Regions from separate parts of the Sinomonas sp. T428B genome, predicted to be linked through region 2. Evidence: predicted binding sites of a transcription regulator. Region 2 holds the regulator's gene; each other region holds the start of a gene.
What was found. Region 2 encodes LexA, which represses DNA repair genes until DNA is damaged. Its sites were predicted from a motif close to TCGAACANNTGTTCGA; they were not measured.
Positions count from the first base shown of each region.

Region 1: uvrA (excinuclease ABC subunit UvrA) is a predicted target of LexA. The motif match lies at 1,530-1,545, and genes of this name have one in related genera.
Region 3: ACUYMY_RS01140 (HNH endonuclease signature motif containing protein) is a predicted target of LexA. The motif match lies at 2,125-2,140, and genes of this name have one in related genera.

Region 1 is NZ_JBRAZR010000001.1:1,803,616-1,806,885, reverse strand. Features, by position in the region: gene uvrA (excinuclease ABC subunit UvrA) at 1-1,391, opposite strand, end outside; gene ACUYMY_RS08310 (GntR family transcriptional regulator) at 1,571-1,948, opposite strand; gene ACUYMY_RS08305 (MBL fold metallo-hydrolase) at 1,987-2,646, shown strand; partial or broken gene ACUYMY_RS08300 (AMIN-like domain-containing (lipo)protein) at 2,824-2,970, shown strand; gene ACUYMY_RS08295 (ArgE/DapE family deacylase) at 2,977-3,270, opposite strand, start outside.
Region 2 is NZ_JBRAZR010000001.1:1,490,645-1,493,914, reverse strand. Features, by position in the region: gene ACUYMY_RS06920 (histidinol-phosphate transaminase) at 1-805, opposite strand, end outside; gene ACUYMY_RS06915 (LysM peptidoglycan-binding domain-containing protein) at 865-1,227, opposite strand; gene lexA (transcriptional repressor LexA) at 1,576-2,283, shown strand; gene ACUYMY_RS06905 (ATP-dependent DNA helicase) at 2,320-3,270, opposite strand, start outside.
Region 3 is NZ_JBRAZR010000001.1:232,425-235,694, reverse strand. Features, by position in the region: gene ACUYMY_RS01150 (amidohydrolase family protein) at 1-571, shown strand, start outside; gene ACUYMY_RS01145 (MFS transporter) at 592-1,911, opposite strand; gene ACUYMY_RS01140 (HNH endonuclease signature motif containing protein) at 2,159-3,270, shown strand, end outside.

The sequences.
Region 1 (3,270 bases), 310 kb from region 2:
TGGTGCGCGATCTGCTCCTCGCGCGAGGTGAGGTCGAGCGTCGAGAGGAACTCCCGGGCCTCCCGGAGAGGGAGCCGCGAGGTCTCGGCAATGGACTTCCCGCCCACGAGCACCGAGAGGGACGCCGGGTTGAGGCGCGCGCCGCCGCACTCGGGGCACGGGATCTCGCGCATGTACTCCTCGTACCGGTCCCGGGCGAAGTCCGACTCCGTCTCGAGGTGCTTGCGCTGGATGTACTGGACGGCGCCCTCGAAGCCCGTGCTGTACTTGCGCTCCCGGCCGAACCGGTTGCGGTACTGCACGACGACCTTGTGGTCCTTGCCGTAGAGCACGGCGTCCCGCGCGTACTGCGGGAGGCTGTGCCAGGCGGTATTGACGGAGAAGCCGAGGTCGTCGGCGAGGCCCTCGAGGAGGCGGGTCCAGTACTCCTGGGTCGCGGTGCCGAGCGACCAGGGCGCGATCGCGCCCTCGGCGAGGGAGAGCGCGGGGTCCGGGACGACGAGCTCCTCGTCGACCTCGAGCTTCGTGCCGATGCCCGTGCACGCCGGGCACGCGCCGAAGGGGTTGTTGAAGGAGAACGAGCGGGGCTCGATCTCGTCGATCGCGAGCGGGTGCTCGTTGGGGCACGCGAGGTTCTCCGAGAACGCCCGGATGCGGCCGTCGTCGTCCGCGTCGCGGTCCACGAAGTCGGCGAGGACGCGGCCCTCGGCGAGCCCCAGCGCCGTCTCGACCGAGTCGGCGAGGCGCTGGCGGATGCCCTCCTTGACCACGAGGCGGTCGACGACGACCTCGATCGTGTGCTTGTACTGCTTGCCGAGCTTGGGCGGCTCGGAGAGCTGGATGAGCTCGCCGTCGACGCGGGCGCGGGCGTAGCCCTTCGCCGCGAGCTCCTTGAAGAGGTCGACGAACTCGCCCTTGCGCCCGCGCACGACCGGGGCGAGGAGCTGGAACCGGGTCCCGTCGGGGAGCTCGAGCAGCTGGTCGACGATCTGCTGCGAGGTCTGGCGCGTGACCGGCTCGTGGCAGATGGGGCAGTGCGGGCGCCCCACCCGGGCCCACAGCAGGCGCATGTAGTCGTAGATCTCGGTGATCGTGCCGACGGTCGAGCGGGGGTTCTTGCTCGTGGACTTCTGGTCGATCGAGACGGCCGGGGAGAGCCCCTCGATGAAGTCGACGTCCGGCTTGTCCACCTGGCCCAGGAACTGGCGCGCATAGGCGGAGAGCGACTCGACGTAGCGCCGCTGGCCCTCGGCGAAGATCGTGTCGAAGGCGAGCGAGGACTTGCCCGAGCCCGAGAGGCCCGTGAAGACGATCATCGCGTCGCGGGGGAGGTCGAGGTCCACATTGCGCAGGTTGTGCTCGCGGGCGCCCTTGACCACGATCCGGGTCAGGTCGTGGCGATGCGATGGCCCGGCGGCGGCGCCGGAGAGGACGCGAGGCGACCCGGCGCCGGGGGCCTGGGTCGAGGGGGAATCGTTGAGCGTCGAGAGACTCTGCACCCGTCCATGCTAGTCGACAGCGTCAAAATTTCGAAAACGTCTTCGATAGCGCGTCTCAGGCCCGGCAGGGGTCAGAGCCGGCCGTAGGCCGCCCGCAGGAGCTCGACGGCCTCCTCCAGCGTGCAGCCGCGCGCGTGGGCCGCGGAGGCGAACTCAGAGGCTGCGGCGGCGAGCTCCTGCTCACGGGCGCCGCGCGGGGCGATGCTCGTTCCGGCCCTCCCCGCGGTGACGACGACGCCCGCGTCCTCGAGCTCGCGGTAGGCCCGCGCGACCGTGTGCGGGGCGACGCCGAGCTCGGAGGCGAGCGCCCGCACGGGCGGGAGCCGATGCCCGGCCGGCAGCGCGCCGTCGTCCGCGAGGGCGATGATGCGGCGCCGCAGCTGCTCGAAGAGCGGCGTGGCCAGCTCCGCGTTCGGGCGCCAGCGCCCGGGGAAGTCGGGATGTGACATGCCGCTCAGCCTACCGGCGGCATGCCTAGACTGGCCGCATGAGCAGCCTCCTCCACGATCTCGAGCGCGTGACGGTCCGCCGCATCGCCGTGAGCGAGATGGACAACAACGTCTATCTCATCACTGGCAAGGCGTCCGGGGCGCAGGTCCTCATCGACGCCGCCGACGACCTCCCCGCCATCCAGGCCCTCCTCGCCGAGGGCGCCTCGGACGCGGAGGCCCCCGCGCGCCTGGCCCTCGTCGCGACGACGCACCAGCACTGGGACCACGTGCGGGCGCTCGAGGGGCTCGTCGCGGCGACCGGGGCGCAGGTCGGCGCGGGCCGGCAGGACGTCTCCGGGATCCCGGTGCCGGTCGACGTCGTGCTGGACCACGGGGATGTGGGGAGCTTCGGGGGCCCCGAAGGATTCAGCCTGACCGCCGTCCACCTGCGCGGGCACACGCCCGGATCGATCGCCTTCGTGCTCGAGGAGCACGACGCTCCCCCGATCATCTTCTCCGGGGACTCGCTCTTCCCCGGCGGCGTCGGCAACACCCAGCAGGATCCGGACCGGTTCGCGCTGCTCTACGCCGACGTCACCGAGCGGCTCTTCGGCGTCTACCCGGACGAGGCGGAGGTCCACCCGGGTCACGGGCGCCCGACGACGCTCGGCGCCGAGCGCCCGCACCTCGCCGAGTGGGCGGAGCGGGGCTGGTAGAACCCTCCCGCTCCCCCGGGGCCCACAGCCCATGGCGCCGGTGCCGAACGGGTCCTACCATCACAGCATCCGTTCGGACCGAGCTAAGGGAATGCGATGTTGACCGCCTCGTCATCCATTTCGACGGCAGGGTCAGCGGCTACTTCGTCCGCTACGTCGACGTGCTGACCCAGCCTCGAGGCGTTCCAGCAGGCGGTCTTCATGGCCAGTTTCGAAGGCACCACCGACTTCGGGCTGGGCCTGTCCGCCGAGCTGCCGTTCCGCGTGAAGGCAGTGGGCGGCCCCGGAGGCTCGCGTCTGGTCATCGACGTGGCCCATCCATGAACCTGACTACCCTGACGTGCGCTCCTCGATCCCGCACCAGCCGGCGACGAACAGGGCGATGCTCTTCGTGATCCGGCGGACTGACTCGACCGAGACCCGCTCGTCGAACCCGTGGATCGCCTCGGAGACGGGCCCGTAGACGAGCGAGGGCATGTCCCCGTAGAGGGTGAAGACGCGCCCGTCGAGGTAGCCGGGGGTCGTGAAGCTCTGCAGCGGGTGGCCGAACGCGCGCTCGTGGGTCTGGGCCAGCAGCGACTCCGCGTCGCTGCCCGGCTCGAGCACATAGCCCTCGGCGAAGAA
Region 2 (3,270 bases):
CCGTGGCCTGCGTGACGGCCGAGAGGTGGTACGGGAGGCGGACGAGCCGGAGGGCGTCGATGACCTCGGGCGCCGCGGCGAGGTAGCCGAGGCGGGCGCCCGCGAGGGCGAAGGCCTTGCTCATGGTGCGCGTGACGATGAGGCGCGGGCGGTCCTCGAGGAGCGTCAGCGCGGAGCGCGTGCCGGCCTGGGCGAACTCGGCGTAGGCCTCGTCGACGATCACGACTGTCTGGCTCCCTTCGCCCGCGGCGTACACCTCCTCGACGACGTCGAGCCCGAGCGCGGTCCCGGTGGGATTGTTCGGCGAGCACAGGATGACGATGCTCGGGGCGTGCTCGCGGACCTGCCGGGCGGCAGCCTCGGCGCTGAGGCCGAAGTCGGCCTGGCGCTCGCCCTTGATGTACGCCGTGCCGGTCCCGCTCGCCAGGAGCGGGTACATCGAGTACGTCGGGGGGAAGCTCAGGACGGAGCGGCCCGGGCCCCCGAACGCCTGGAGGAGCTGCTGGAGGACCTCGTTCGAGCCGTTCGCGGCCCAGACGCGGTCGGGGCCGAGCCCGTGGCCGAGGTACTCGGCCAGGGCCTCGCGGAGCTGCGTGAACTCCCGGTCCGGGTAGCGGTTGAGGCCGCCGGCGACCTCGCGGACGGCCTCGACGATCGCCTCCTGGACGTCGGCCGGGACCCCGTACGTGTTCTCGTTGACGTTGAGCTGGATGGGAACGTCGATCTGGGGCGCCCCGTACGGGTGCTGGCCGCGGAGGTCGTCGCGCAGGGGCAGGCGGTTCAAACGTTCGAGCTGGTCGTCCACCGGTCCAGCCTACGCCAGCTCCGCGGGCCGGCCGCATTCATGACCGGGGCCTCCAGGGCTCAGCCGGCGACCGGGACGAGGAGCTGCTCGCCGGGCACGACCCGAGAGCCGCCGAGGTCGTTGAGCTCGCGGATCTGGCCGATCGTGACCCGCGGGTCCTGGCCCGGGGCCGTCCGGGCTGCGATCGTCCAGAGGGACTCGCCGGGCCGGACGGTGACGGTCACCGCCTGGCCCGGGCCGGCCAGTTGCTCGTCGCTGGCATGCGCTGGGGCCATGAGCGCCGCCCACAGGGCGAGGACGGCGAGGGCGAGCAGGCTCAGCGGGATGACGATGAGGACGATGCGGCCCCGGCGGGTGAGCCGCAGCCGGGGCGGCCGAGCGGCCTCGTGGTGGCGGGCGACGGGCGGGATCGCGTGTGCCATGGTCTGCCTTCCCCTGCGTCCGGCCCGCGCCTGCCCCCCGCCAGGAGAACAGGATCCCGATGCTCGAACACAGCTTTTCGAACGGATCTTCGAACGTGATGGACCTTTCTTAGCAGGTGCCGTCGAATCCTGTCCAGACTCGGTCGAACACATGTTTGAAAGGCTCGGCCTCGTGGCCTACGGTGGGAGGAGCACCGGGCCTCCGCCCAGCTGCCGCCCTCCCGGCGGGAACACTGCATCTGATTGCATCGTGCCGAGGGGGTCCGACAGTTCTCGGCGGACCCGGCGCCGGACGGGTGGAAGAGGCCGTGGCGCAGCGCGCGGGCGGCGATCAGGGAGGCAGGACGGATGGCACCACGGACGAAGGCGGCCAAGGGGCTCACGGCGCGCCAGAAGAGGATCCTCGAGACAATCCAGCGTTCCGTCCAGCACGTCGGGTACCCGCCGTCCATGCGCGAGATCGGGGACACGGTGGGCCTCGCGAGCCTGTCCAGCGTGACCCACCAGCTCACCCAGCTCGAGAAGCTGGGCTACCTGCGCCGCGACCCGAAGCGGCCCCGCGCGATGGAGGTCCTCATGCCGCTCACGCTCGACGAGGGCGAGCTCAGCATGGCCGGCGAGGTCCCGGCCGGGCTGCGCGGCGTGGACGGTGTCCCGGTCGAGGAGATGGCCGGGGCCGCGGACACCGCGATGGTCCCGCTCGTCGGCCGGATCGCCGCGGGCGGCCCCATCCTCGCCGACCAGGTCGTCGAGGACGTCATGCCCCTCCCCCGCCAGCTCGTGGGGTATGGCGAGCTCTTCATGCTGCGTGTCAAGGGCGACTCGATGATCGACGCCGCCATCTGCGACGGCGACTGGGTCGTCGTCCGCCGTCAGGGCAGCGCCGAGAACGGCGACATCGTCGCGGCCCTCCTCGACGACGAGGCCACGGTCAAGACCTTCCGCCAGCGGGACGGGCACACGTGGCTGCTGCCGCAGAACACGCGCTACGAGCCGATCCTCGGCGACCACGCCACGGTCATGGGCAAGGTCGTCTCGGTCCTGCGCTCCGTCTGATCCCGCTCCCCGAGAACCTCTTCCCCGAGGACCCGCTCAGCCGGCCGCGGCGAGGCGCTCGAGCGCGCTGAGCACGACCTTGCGGTCGGTCGTGCCCCACAGCGGGGGCAGCGCCCCGCGCAGGAACCCGCCGTAGCGCTCGGTCGCGAGGCGCGAGTCCAGCACGGCAACGACGCCGCGGTCCGCCGTCGAGCGGATGAGCCGCCCCGCGCCCTGCGCGAGCCGTACGGCCGCGTGCGTCGCGGAGACCGACATGAAGCCGTTCCCGCCCGCCTGCGCGACGGCGCGGGAGCGCGCCGTCATGAGCGGGTCGTCGGGCCGCGGGAACGGGATCCGGTCGATCACCACGAGGCGGCACGAGGGGCCGGGCACGTCCACGCCCTGCCATAGCGACATCGTCCCGAACAGGCACGTGTCCGGCTCGGCCGCGAACTGCTTGACGAGCGCGCTCATCGACGAGTCGCCCTGGCACAGGATCTCCGTCTCGAGCCGGCCCCGGAGCTCGTCGGCCGCCTCCTCGGCGGCCCGGCGCGAGGAGAACAGGCACAGCGCCCCGCCCCGGGACGCGCGCAGGAGCGCCTCGAGCTCGTCGAGCGCCTCGGGCGAGACGCCGCGGCCCGGCTTGGGCAGGTGCCGCGCGACGTAGAGCATGCCCTGTTTCGGGTAGTCGAACGGGGAACCGACGTCGACCCCCGTCCAGCTCGGCGCGCCGGGGCCGAGCAGGCCCAGCCCCCCGGCCGTGGGCTCGAACGCCGAGCCGATCGCGAGGGTCGCGCTCGTGAGCACGACCGTGCGGTCGGCGAAGAGCCCGTCGCGAAGCCTTCCGCCCACGCTCAGCGGGGCGATGTTGAGCATTGCCGGGGCGTCCTCGTCCGGCGGCGCGTAGCCGGCGACGGGGTCGAAGGTCCCGGCGCGCGTGACCCAGACGACCTCCCTGTTCGCCTCGGCGTCCAGGATCCGCTCGCACACGTCCACGAGCGCGGCGAG
Region 3 (3,270 bases), 1.3 Mb from region 2:
CCGCCTCGAGGAGCTCATGGCCGAACTCGACCGGCGCGAGGCCGTCGTCTTCGTGCACCCCAACGCGCTCCCGGCCGAGCCGCTGCCGGGCGTGCCCGTGTTCGTCGCCGACTTCCTGCTCGACACGACCCGGGCCGCGCTCAACCTGATCCGCCACGGCGTGCTCCGCCGGTACCCCCGGCTCAAGGTCATCCTGGCCCATGGCGGCGGGATGCTGCCGTACGCCTCGCACCGAATCGCCAGCCTCACGCCGATCAAGGAGGCCCCTGGGAGCGGCGCGAGCAGTGAGGGCGAGGCCATCGACCGGGCCGGGTTCCTGGCGGAGTGCGCGCGCTTCTACTTCGACACGGCGCTGACCGCGAGCCCGCACAGCATGCCGAGCCTCCTGGCCTTCGCCCAGCCCGGGCACGTCACCTACGGCAGCGACTGGCCCTACGCCCGGGAGGACAACTCGGAGTACTTCACGGCCCAGCTGGACGCCTACCCTCTGGGGGACGCGTCCCGCAGCTCGATCGAGCGCGGGGCGGCGGAGCTGCTGATCCCCCGGCTGGCCGGAGCCAGACTTGCATGAGCACGTGACGCCCGGCCGGGTCAGGCCTCGGCGATCGGCACGGACTCCCTCGAGCCCTGGTAGTGGTCGGACAGGAGGCGGTAGGACCGGGTCGTGAAGGCCAGCAGGGCGAGCGCCGTGAGCAGGAGCCCGCTGACCAGGAAGACCAAGGCGATGCCCCGCGCGTCGCCCTCGCCGAGCAGCCAGCCCCACGCGAGCCGCCCGCCGTCGGACGCCATGTACGGGATGATCCAGAACTGCGCGATCGGCGCGATGAGGAACGAGGTGACGGGCGCCGCCGCGGACTCGAAGGCCGCGGCGAACCCGAAGACGCGGCCCTGCCGCTGGAACGGGACGACCTTCTGGATGACCGTCTGCTCCGAGGCCTCCACGGCCGGGATGAGCGCCATGTAGACGAAGATGCCGAGGGCGTAGAGCCACCACCACTCGCGGACGGTGAAGAACGCGCCGAGGATGCCCATGACGACGGCGACGAGCAGCATCGTGCGGACGGGGTTGGCGCCGAGGCCGAACTTCGCGATCGCCGCGCCGCCGATGAGGAAGCCCGTGGACGTGACGCCCAGGACGATGCCCCAGAGCTCGACGGGGAACAGGGTCAGGCCGTACGGGTCCATGAGCGCCATGTAGACGCCGCCGATGAGGTTGTTGAGCGTCGTGAACAGGATCAGGGCGAAGAGGCCCGGGACCACGCGGATCGCGGCGAGGCTGCCGCGCACGTCGATCCTCGGGGGCTTCCCGTCCTCGGCGACGGGCTTCTCCTCCGGAATGCGCACGAACGCGAGGTGGACGAGCGTGACGAACGTGAGCGCGATGGCGATCGCGAGGGTCCATCCCATGCCCAGCAGGCCGACCGACAGCCCGCTGAAGATGGTCGTGGTGATGAACGCGAGCCCCTGCACCGTTCCGACCATGCCGTTGGCATTCGCGTGCCGCTCCTCGGGCACGAGGAGCGTGACCGTCGTGGAGAGCGCGATGTTGCGCAGCTGCTCGACCACCGAGCCGAAGAGGATGATGCCGGAGAAGACCCAGAACCACGGGCCGCCGAGGTCCACGAGCGCAGACTCGGGCTGCAGGAGGTAGACGACGCCGGCCACGAGGAACGCCCCGAGCGGGAGCACGCTCGAGAGCACCATGACCCGGTGCTTCCGGTGCCTGTCCACGATCGTGCCGAAGTACATCGAGAAGACCGCGACGAGCAGCATATACGCGCCGCCGATGATGCCGGTCGCGAGCACGGAGAGGGTCTCGAGGTACACCCAGAACGTGAGCGCGAACCACAGGAAGCTCGTGGTGACGTTCGCGATCATCGTGTTCGCGAGGACGGCGATGAAGATGCGCATGCCGTTCGGCGGCGGCTGCACCCCCGCCGTCTGCTGGTTCTCCTGCTTGGCTGACGCCGCCCCCGGCGCGGGGACACCCGGCCCGTCGGTCACCCTACGAGGCTAGCCCTCCCCTAGGGGATCCCGGAACCCCGGCGAACAATCGGAGCCGTATGCGGAGGCACGAAGTACTCGAATAAAACTATGGTACACACTGACTCAAAGTATTAGTCTTAGAACACATCTACTACATCGCTGGGGGTGCGAGATGGGAGTCGAAGGACAGCGGGCGCTCGCCGAATTGTCATTCGCCTCGCGCCACTCCGATGTGCTGTCCGGGACACTTGTCCTCGATGTCCGCGCCCTCGAGACTCCGGAGGGCGTCTCGGCCGGGCTGCGTGCCCTCGCAGACTTCGATGCCTTCAGCGCGAGCCTCCGGGCCATGCTCGTGGACAGGCAGACACAGCACGTCGCGGATCAGCCCCTCGAGGGCCGGGACGGTCAGCCAGAAAGGCTCGGCGGCAATGTCGCCTACGCCGCTGCCGTGGCGGAGATCGCGGCGATCCAGGGGACGTCCGAGGCCGCGGCCGCCCGGACCGTCAACTTCTCGAGCGCCCTCGTCAACATCCACCCTGCGCTCCACACGGCCCTCGCTTCCGGCGATGTGACAGAGGCCCATGCCCGCGTCGTCGTCGACCAGTCGTCGACGTTGCCCGACGACGTCGCCGAGGCTTTCGGCATCGAGGCTCTCTCGCGGCTGCGGACCAGGAAGGGCCGAGTGCGGACGCCGGGGGAGTTCCGCGCCGTCGTGCGCGACCTGCGCGAGCGGCTCCATCCCGAGTCGATCGTGAAGCGGCGAGCGGCGGCGCGCCAGGACCGCAGGGTGTGGCTGCAGCCGGACGACGACGGTATGTGCACCCTCGCCGCGCTCCTTCCCGCCGAAACGGCCAAGGCCGCCTACGGGCGCATCGACGCGATCGCACGTGCCGCACGAGATGGCGACGGCGAGTACCGCACTCTGGCCCAGCTACGGGCCGACGTCCTCGTCCAGCTCGCGTTCGCCGATCAGCCCGCGCCGGACGCCCAGCCTGGGCTCGCCGAGGGGTCGGCACGCGACGAGGGGTCCGGGCGCGGCGAGGCGCTCCTGCCCGTCCCGTCGCTTGAAGAACTCATTGGCCGGATCAAACCGGAGGTCGTTGTGCACCTGCGGCCGGAGGTGGTCCTGGGAGCCTCCGACGACGTGGCATATCTGGAGGGCTACGGTGTCATCGATGCGGAGACGGCCCGTCTCCTCGCCGCCGCCGCGCCAGGATGGCAGAAGCTCTACACCGACGACGAGGGCGTTCCCGTCAAGCTCGGACGCACCGCCTACAGACCCTC